DNA from 4 places in the Pseudosulfitobacter sp. DSM 107133 genome. Region 1 is predicted to be linked to each of the others. Evidence: riboswitches for the same ligand, from Rfam matches in the RefSeq annotation. Region 1 holds a riboswitch; each other region holds the start of a gene.
What was found. Region 1 has a riboswitch for cobalamin ahead of DSM107133_RS24560 (ABC transporter substrate-binding protein). Riboswitches for the same ligand answer to the same signal wherever they lie in the genome.
Positions count from the first base shown of each region.

Region 2: another riboswitch for cobalamin. It lies ahead of DSM107133_RS17070 (DUF1636 domain-containing protein); the one in region 1 lies ahead of DSM107133_RS24560 (ABC transporter substrate-binding protein).
Region 3: another riboswitch for cobalamin. It lies ahead of DSM107133_RS12400 (TonB-dependent receptor); the one in region 1 lies ahead of DSM107133_RS24560 (ABC transporter substrate-binding protein).
Region 4: another riboswitch for cobalamin. It lies ahead of DSM107133_RS23155 (energy-coupling factor ABC transporter permease); the one in region 1 lies ahead of DSM107133_RS24560 (ABC transporter substrate-binding protein).

Region 1 is NZ_CP085162.1:23,828-26,025, reverse strand. Features, by position in the region: gene DSM107133_RS24570 (TRAP transporter substrate-binding protein) at 1-205, shown strand, start outside; gene DSM107133_RS24565 (TRAP transporter small permease subunit) at 259-786, shown strand; cobalamin riboswitch at 830-1,025, shown strand; gene DSM107133_RS24560 (ABC transporter substrate-binding protein) at 1,196-2,198, shown strand, end outside.
Region 2 is NZ_CP085154.1:3,428,124-3,430,321, forward strand. Features, by position in the region: gene DSM107133_RS17065 (IclR family transcriptional regulator) at 104-913, shown strand; cobalamin riboswitch at 1,025-1,242, shown strand; gene DSM107133_RS17070 (DUF1636 domain-containing protein) at 1,337-1,717, shown strand; gene cobW (cobalamin biosynthesis protein CobW) at 1,714-2,198, shown strand, end outside.
Region 3 is NZ_CP085154.1:2,529,959-2,532,156, reverse strand. Features, by position in the region: gene DSM107133_RS12400 (TonB-dependent receptor) at 1-1,054, opposite strand, end outside; cobalamin riboswitch at 1,188-1,393, opposite strand; gene DSM107133_RS12395 (DUF2312 domain-containing protein) at 1,530-1,793, shown strand; cobalamin riboswitch at 1,908-2,087, shown strand; gene bluB (5,6-dimethylbenzimidazole synthase) at 2,137-2,198, shown strand, end outside.
Region 4 is NZ_CP085159.1:102,439-104,636, forward strand. Features, by position in the region: gene DSM107133_RS23150 (alkaline phosphatase) at 1-553, shown strand, start outside; cobalamin riboswitch at 807-1,017, shown strand; gene DSM107133_RS23155 (energy-coupling factor ABC transporter permease) at 1,061-1,741, shown strand; gene DSM107133_RS23160 (helix-turn-helix domain-containing protein) at 1,814-2,198, opposite strand, start outside.

The DNA of each region.
Region 1 (2,198 bases):
AGCCGATGCCGCCAACCGCGCGTGGCTGGCCGAAGCGTCCGAATCCGGGCTGACCGCGCTTGAGGAAAAAGGCGTGACCGTACAGCGCCTGACCGCAGAAGAACGCGCCGTGTTCCGCGCAGCATCCAAGCCGGTGTATGAGTCGGACCTGATGCCTGCCGAAGACGTCAAGATCTGGACAGACCTGTCCGACAGCAACCGCTAAAAGCAACCGCCGGGCCCACAACCGGGCCCGGCATTTCCAGTGGAGACCGGCACATGCGCCACGTCATCATCTCGATCAGCAACAGCGTTCACGCCATCACGCGGCGGGCCGCGATTCTGGCTGTCTGCCTGATGTTCCTGACGGTCATGCTGCAAATCATTGCCCGCTATGTCTTTTCCGCGCCCCCGATCTGGACCGAAGATGTCGCCCGCTATGCGATGGTCTGGACCGGCCTGCTGGGCGCAACCCTGTCTTTCAAGACCCGCTCGGACGCGGTGCTGATGCAAAGCGTCTTTCCCAAACCGCCCCACATTCTGTCCGCACTTGGCGACGCCATCCAAAGCGCGGCCGTGCTGATTTTCGTCCTGCCGGTGGTCTATTTCTGCTTTGTGGGCCTGCGGGGCGGCTTTGCCAAAGGATATCTTGCCAGACAGTCGGGGCTGACCGCAGACACGCTTGGCATTCCGATGGTGTGGATTTCGGTGTCGGTGCCTCTGGCAATGATTATCATCCTGCTGCACCTCGCGGCCAGATGGGCCGGTGATACAGCCCGTGATACCACCCAGTCGCAGCTGGACTGATCTGGCAGGCAACAATCAACCATTGCGAGCGCAGAGGTTGCTGGCTAGAACACTCCCTGTCGGTTTCCGCAAGGAATCAAAAGGGAATCCGCCACCGGTCCGCCGGTGAACCGGAACTGCCCCCGCAACTGTAGGCGATGAGCGTGCAGCGATCATGCCACTGTGGCCCCGTGCCATGGGAAGGCCGCTGCCGTAACGACTCGCCAGTCAGGAGACCTGCCGACACCAAACGTAACGCGGCCCGGGCGGGGAGTCCGGGGAGGTGTCGAATGAAATTAATCCTGCGGTGCCCCCCGGCACCGGCCATCGCAAGCGCCCGTATGTCGACCGTTCCGGTTGCCGTGCAGGTCAGCCGTGGGTTCGCCATTCCCTCTTTGTCTCCGGGCGCATCACACACCGGAGACATACGATGTACAATAACACCCTGACGGCGGCCCTGCTGGGCGCGGTCTGTTTCGCGCCGATGGCGCAGGCCCAGACGAGCTATCCCCTGACGATCGAAAATTGCGGCGTCGACGTCACCTTTGACGCGGCCCCCGAAACGGCGATCACCGTCGGTCAGGCCGGCACCGAGCTGATGTATACGCTGGGACTTGGCGACAAGGTTGCCGGAACCTCGGTCTGGTTTACCAAAGTGCTGCCCGAGTTCACCGAACTGAACGCAGGCATCGAACGTCTGGCCGACAATGACCCCAGCTTTGAATCCGTGGTCGACAAGCGCCCCGATGTGGTTGTCGCGCAATATGAATGGCACATCGGCCCGCAGGGCATCGTTGCCACCCGCGACCAGTTTGCCGACCTTGGCATCGCGACCTTCGTGCTGCCCGCCGATTGCTGGGCCAAGGACAACAGCACCGGATCGGACGGCACCCGTCTGGCCATGTTCGAAATGGACAGCATCTATGCCGGTGTCACCCAGCTTGCGCAGATTTTCGACGTGTCCGAAAAAGGCGCGGCTCTGGTCGCGGATCTGAAAGCCCGCGAAGCGGCGGCCATCGAAAAGGCGGCGGCGCTGGATCTTGACGATGCTTCGGCCGTGTTCTGGTTCTCCTCCGCCGAGATGGACATCGACCCCTATGTCGCGGGCCGCAAGGGGCCTCCGGGTTACATGATGGACAAGCTCGGGCTGCGCAATGTCGTACAAAGCGACGAGGAATGGCCGGTTGTCAGCTGGGAAAGCATCGCCCGCGCCAACCCTTCGGTCATCGTCGTCGCCGAAATGGACCGGCGCCGTTTCGAGGCGGATGATGTGGAGAAAAAGCTGGAATTCCTGCGCAGCGATCCGGTGACCAGCCAGATGGACGCGGTCAGGAATGACCGTATCGTGATCCTGAATGCGCATTCGATGGACCCCTCGATCCGCAATGTCACAGCGCTTGAGACATTGGCCGAGGCCCTGCCGGAGTTTGATC
Region 2 (2,198 bases), on a different replicon from region 1:
GCCTGAAGGGGAAGGGTTTTCGCGGTGTATTGCAGAACGATACATATATATCGTACCACAACCATAAGAGCGATTCTCCACGCACGTCAACAAGAGGTATTTGATGCCCGGCATTCTCAGATCGGATTCACCCAAAGCGACCAATTTTCATGCAGACGAAGACCGGCTGTTTGTCCGCTCTGCGGCGCGCGCCATGCAGGTGCTGGGCGCATTTCACCGCGCCGACGGTCCCCTTAGCTTGTCGCACATCGCCCAGCGCGCCGGCATCGACCGGTCGGCGGCGCAACGTCTGGTGCATACGCTGGTCAAATTGGGCTATATCCGGCGCAGCGCCGATGATCGGGGCTATTTGCCCGGGTTGCGCCTGCTGGACCACACGCTGGATGTACTGCGCATGGACCCCGTTGTGCAAAAGGCCACGCCGGTGCTGCTGGAACTGCGCAAAACCATTCCCGAACGTGTCGATCTAAGCCTGTTTGACGAAACCCGCCTGATCTATGCCCTGCGGATACAAAGCAAGCGCGAGACCTTTTTCGCCACCCTGGTCGGGCACAGCATTCCGACATTTTGCACCGCCGGCGGGCGCGCTGTATTGTCGGCGCTGCCCGACGACGCGGCACGCGACATTATCCTGCGCACACCATTGCAGCCCTACACGTCGAAAACCCGGACCGAACCGGATGAAATCATCGACAGTATCAGCACGGCCCGCCGCAATGGTTACGCGATGGTCACCGAGGAATATGTGCTGGGCGAGGTTGCGATCGGGGTCGCCATTACCGGGCGTGATGGCAGGCCGCTTGGCGCGATCCATGTTGCCGCATCGCTGGCGGAATGGACACCCGAGGAATTTGTGCGCCAATCCGCACCCGTCGCAATCGAGGCCGCCCGCGCCATTGTGGGCAGCTTGTAGTACACTCAAGGGTTGAGAATACTGTCGTTTTATTTCAGCGGTTTAGTAAGAATTTTGGAAACTATGGCGCGACACCTGCATTCCCTTGCTTGACAGCCACAGGTAAATCACGAATGCATGGCGCACGTTGGTTCCTGTTTTTACAGGCGAAGAGGGAATGCGATACGCCCACGGCCCGAAAGGGGCGCAGGCAAAGCGCTGCCGCCCCCGCGACCGTGACCGGATAGATCTGCTGACCACTGGCCTGATAGCTGGGAAGGTGGTGGATCGCTGGGCCAAGCGCCCAAAATCCGCAAGCCGGGAGACCTGCCAGCGTAGTTTGTAACGGGCGAACGGGGTGTTTCGCGACCGGCGATGGACGCTGTTCGCATGTCGTTCCCTGCTGGCCTTCCCCTGTTTCGCCATTGAAATACGAGGGAAGACATGACGCGCGCAAAAGACCCGGTTACCGTCACCATATGCACGACCTGCAAGGCAGGACAGATCGACACCGGTGAAGGGCTGCGCCCCGGCCAGCGTCTGTTCGATGCATTGTCTGACACGCTGCCCGACGGCGTGCGCCTGCGGGGTGCCGAATGTCTTTCGGCCTGTTCGCGCGGCTGTTCGCTGATCCTGTCAGGTGGCGCCGACCGCTGGACCTATGTCTACGGCGATCTTGACCCCGACACCCACCTTCCGGACATCCGCGACGGGATCGTGGCCTATGCCGCCACCGCCGACGGCATCGTGCCCTGGCGCGAACGCCCGCAGGTGTTCCGCAAACAATCCATTGCCCGCATTCCCCCACAGGAGCAGCCGCTATGAGCGACCTTACCAAAATCCCCGTCACCATTGTCACCGGCTTTCTGGGCGCGGGCAAAACCACACTGATCCGCCACCTGATGCAGAACCACGGCGGCAAACGTCTGGCGGTGCTGGTCAACGAATTTGGCACGGCGGGTGTGGATGGCGACATTCTGAAAACCTGCGCTGACGAGAATTGCCCCGCTGAAAACATTGTCGAGCTGGCCAACGGCTGCATCTGCTGCACGGTTGCCGACGACTTTATTCCCACCATCGAGGCGCTGATGGCCCTGCCCCGGACGCCCGATCACATCCTGATCGAAACCTCGGGGCTGGCATTGCCGAAACCGCTGTTGAAAGCCTTTGAATGGCCCGCAATCCGGTCGCGGATCACTGTGGACGGCGTGATTGCGCTGGCCGACGCCGAGGCTGTCGCCAAGGGACAGTTCGCCCCCGATCTGGATGCGGTACAGGCCCAACGCGAGGCCGACCAAAGCCTGGA
Region 3 (2,198 bases), on a different replicon from region 1:
CATAGGTGCCGCTGATGGCATCGACCGCAAATTCCTCTTGCGAATAGCTGGCGCCAAAGGCCAGATCGACCGCGCCGGCCTGTGTCACAGCTTTGTAGGATGCTTCGGTGCGCTGACCGTGGAAATCACGGTTAAAGCCGATTGGGTATTCGCGTTTGGTGTCGGTATAGGTCAGCGAAATCGTGTGATCGACCGCAGCGCCTTCAATTTCGGCATAGACCCGTGTGCCCAGTCGTTTGGTCAGTTCCTGATCTGCGGTATCAGCCAGAACATAGGCAGGCGCGGGAAATCCGTCCTGGTCTGTTTCGCTGTCGATATAGTTCAATGCAAAACCCAGCGTGACCAGATCAGTGGCATCATAAGACCCCGTCAGGATCAGCGTTGTGCCTTTGAATCCATCGGCTTCGGGGTTGACGCGGTCGTTTTCCTCAAAAGCGGAAAACCCCTTGGTGCGCGCATGGCTCAGCGTCAGGGCCAGTTCGCCCCGCTCGGCCTTGGTGGTGACGCCAAAGGTGGCGGCATAGGTGTCAAAGCTGCCTGCCTCGACGCTATAGCTCAGATGGGTGCCCATTTCGGTGGCGCGTAGGGTGGTGATGTTGACCACGCCACCAATCGCTTCCGATCCGTAGATCGCCGATTGCGAGCCTTTCAACACTTCGATGCGCCCGACGCCAGCAGTGGTCAGCGCGCCAAAATTGTATTGGGTCTGGACGCTGGAAGGGTCGGTCACGTCGATGCCGTCGATATAGACCGGCACATATTTGCCGGACAGTCCGCGCACGCGCAGCACGGACGATGTGCCCAGACCGCCATTGCCCGAAAGCGAAACGCCCGGCAGCGTGTCCAGCGTTTCGGATACGCGCACGCTGCTGCTTTTTTCGATCTCATCCTGTTCGACCACCTCGACCACAGTGCCGGTGCGCTTGGTCTCAACAGGTGTCTGGCTGGCCGATACCGTGATCGTGCCCAGGTCAAAGGCATCGTCCTGCGCCAAGGCCACGCGGGGCAGGGTGGCCAGTGCTGCTACAGATGCCGAAGCAAGTAGATGTTTCATAAAATTGTCCCCTTACGGACGGGTCGGTTGGGTCCGACCCTTTGGTCGTCGATATGGGAAAGACAAAACGCCCTCCGCCGGTGAAATGCCACCAAAGCGGTCAGGCCGCCGACACACACGCTCCCCGCGTCCGTATCCGGGTGATCCCTTTGGCAGGTCTCCTGACTTGCGGGTCGATGCGGGGCCGTGCCTTCCCGAGGTTCGATGACCCAGTGGCATATGACGGCCGCGCTCACCGCTAACAGTTGCGGGGGCAGTCACGGATTTGGGGAAATTGCCCCGCACCGCGTTCCCTTAAACGACGAGTCACCCCGTCGAACCAAAGTATGCGTGGCTTATCGCCTGTGCCGTCACCGATCAAGTCGCGAATGCGACCCGCCATTGGGGCCAAGCGTCAAAGTGGTCTTGCAGGCAACAGGGGGGGGCGGTATCGGTTGGGTCTTGCCCGAGCAGCACCGATTGAAGGACGCACCCCATGACCGACACCGCCACCAACCTTGAAAGCTATCGTGTAACCGCCGACGAACTGCGCCAGTTCATCGAACGTATCGAACGTCTGGATGCCGAGAAAAAAGACATCGCCGAGCAGCAAAAAGAGGTGATGGCCGAAGCCAAGGGGCGCGGCTATGACACCAAGGTGATCCGCAAGGTGATCGCGCTGCGCAAACGCGAGCCCGACGACATCGCCGAAGAAGAGGCGGTTCTGGAAATGTACAAAGAAGCGCTTGGCATGAGCTGACGCAGAGGCGGGGCGCGCGCTGGTGCCCCGCCGACTTCGAGGGCGGCTGTTCATCCACCGTTTCCCGCACGGGCCCGATCCCCCCTTTCGCCCTTGTCCCCCATTTGCCTTGCGTGCATCCTGGCTCCGTCTGGTGCCCGCTCGTCGGGAGAATCGGGAATCCGGTGAAACTCCGGGACGTGCCCAACGCTGTAACGGTGATGGCCACGCGCAGATGCCACTGGAGCGATCCGGGAAGGCGCGCGGGCCAGGTGACCCCAAGTCAGAAGACCGGCCAGACAGCACAGCGTGCCCCGCGTGGACGGCAGGGGCGCCGCATAAACGTGTTGTTGGGGATCAAACAATGACGAAATCAACCGCTCTGGCGCAGGCTGCGGCCTTTTCCACTGCCGAACGCGATGCCGT
Region 4 (2,198 bases), on a different replicon from region 1:
CTTTCTTCAGGTCGAAGCGGGTCGCGTGGACCATGCCAACCACGGCGGTAACCTTGCACGCGCGGTACGTGACCAAAAGGCGTTCTCCGACGCCGTCGCGATCGCTGATGAACTGACGGACGATGCCGACACCCTGATCATCGTGACGGCTGATCATGAACATGCGCTGGCCTTCAATGGTTATTGCGGGCGTGGGTCGGACATCCTTGGCCTGTGCATGGGCATCGACGGCGAAGGCGTGGCGCATACCGGGGAGCCCGAATTGGGAGCCGACAATAAGCCGTTCACCGTCGCAGGCTACCTGAACGGTGCGGGATCGGTTCTGACGGAACAAGCGGATGGTTCTTTCTTTGGTACGCGACCGGTGCTCACCGAAGAGGCCGCGACAGACCTGGACTATTTGCAGCAGGCGGTGGTTCCCAAGTCCTCCGAAACCCATTCGGGTGAGGATGTCGCCGCCTATGCCAAAGGCCCGTGGGCACACCTTGTCGATGGCACAATTGAACAGAACATGATTTTTCACATCATGAACTATGCCGCGACGGCCGAATAATCTGATTTGGTCTGATCACGACATCCCCAAGAGTTCCGCTCTTGGGGATGTTTTGCTTTTTCGGATGGAGACCAGGGAGATCCGTCCTGGGCTTAGTTTTTCTCGGAAAGTTGAAGAGATGAGTTGATGTAACTAGCTGTTTGATGGAGTAGTTTTGTGTTATCTCGCATCATACTTGGGCAAAATTTGGTTGCCACAGCGACTACACACCAACTGCATTCTACAAACCATCTTGACTCGGGCAGGCCGAGGATATCAGGTGCTCGGACTTGGTCCCAAAGCCGATTTGCGGCGGCGGGGTAAATGGGAACGCGGTAGGGACATCAAGTCCTGTCCTGATCCGAGACTGCCCACGCAACTGTGAGCGTTAGCTGCATTCCGAATACCACTGGAGAGATCCGGGAAGGTGAAATTGCAGCGATGAAGCGCGAGTCAGGAAACCTGCCAAGTACACTGTAACGCCTCTATGGAGGCATCTTGCACGATGGGTGCAGAAGGAACGAAATTATGCATATCGAACCTGGCGTCGTGGACGGCGCAAAAATTGTACTGGGGACTGCGACCGGTGTTGCTTCGGTTGGGATCGTCGCCAAGCTCGCTGTTGATCACGTGAAGCAGAACGGCAACATCTTAGCTTTGGCCGGACGCTCCGCTGCGGCAAGCGCGATGGTGCTAGGATTCTTTGAATTTCTGCCGCATCCACCTGTTGGCGTGTCAGAAGTACATTTGATACTTGGAACCACACTTTTCCTGATCCTCGGCACAGTTCCAACAGCTATTGGTCTGATCTTTGGTCTTGTAGCGCAAAGCTTCCTGTTTTCACCTTCCGACATTCCGCAATTGGGAATGAACCTGACCACGCTTATTCTGCCAGTTTTGGCAATGACCGCATTGGCACGAAGGATTATCCCGGCCGACACGCCGTACACCGAGGTTTCCTACACTCAAGCAGCAAAGCTATCTGCGGTGTTCCAAGGTGGCATTGTGGCGTGGGTGGCCTTCTGGGTTTTCTACGGACAGGGCTTTACCGCGGAGACCTTGGCAAACGCGGGAGCATTCGCGTCGGTCTACATCATCGTTGTTTTGCTTGAACCCATCATTGACCTTGGTGCTCTGGCTTTGGCAAAGACATTCCGGAGGTTCGAGAAAACAGGCCTTCCGCACGCCCGGCTCTATCAACCCGCCTAAGGTAAAAGCAGCCATGTACGACCGACCATTGTCGTTTTACACACCGTTTTGGATTGCGAGCAATTGGCGCGACTATGCGCCGATTGCATCGTGGTCGGTCAGACACTCTGAGTGATCGCGCAAGACCTCGAGAACCTTACAATCCGCGGTATTGCCTCCACTGCATTCGTGGATCATGCGCTTCAGTTCGGTCTGCAGCGCTTTCAAGCGATCCATCCGCAATTCGACCTGTTTGAGTTGTCGACGAGCGATGGAGTCGGCCTCGTGGCAAGATCGATCCGGATTGTCGCTAAGATCAAGTAGCTCGCGGATCGCCTCCAGCGGAAATCCCAACTGGCGCGCGTGTCGAATAAATGACAAGCGGTCGACTTCGGCGTCACCGTAACGCCGTTGCCCCCCTTCTGTGCGACCCGGTTCGGGCATCAACCCGATCTGTTCGTAATACCGGATGGTCTGA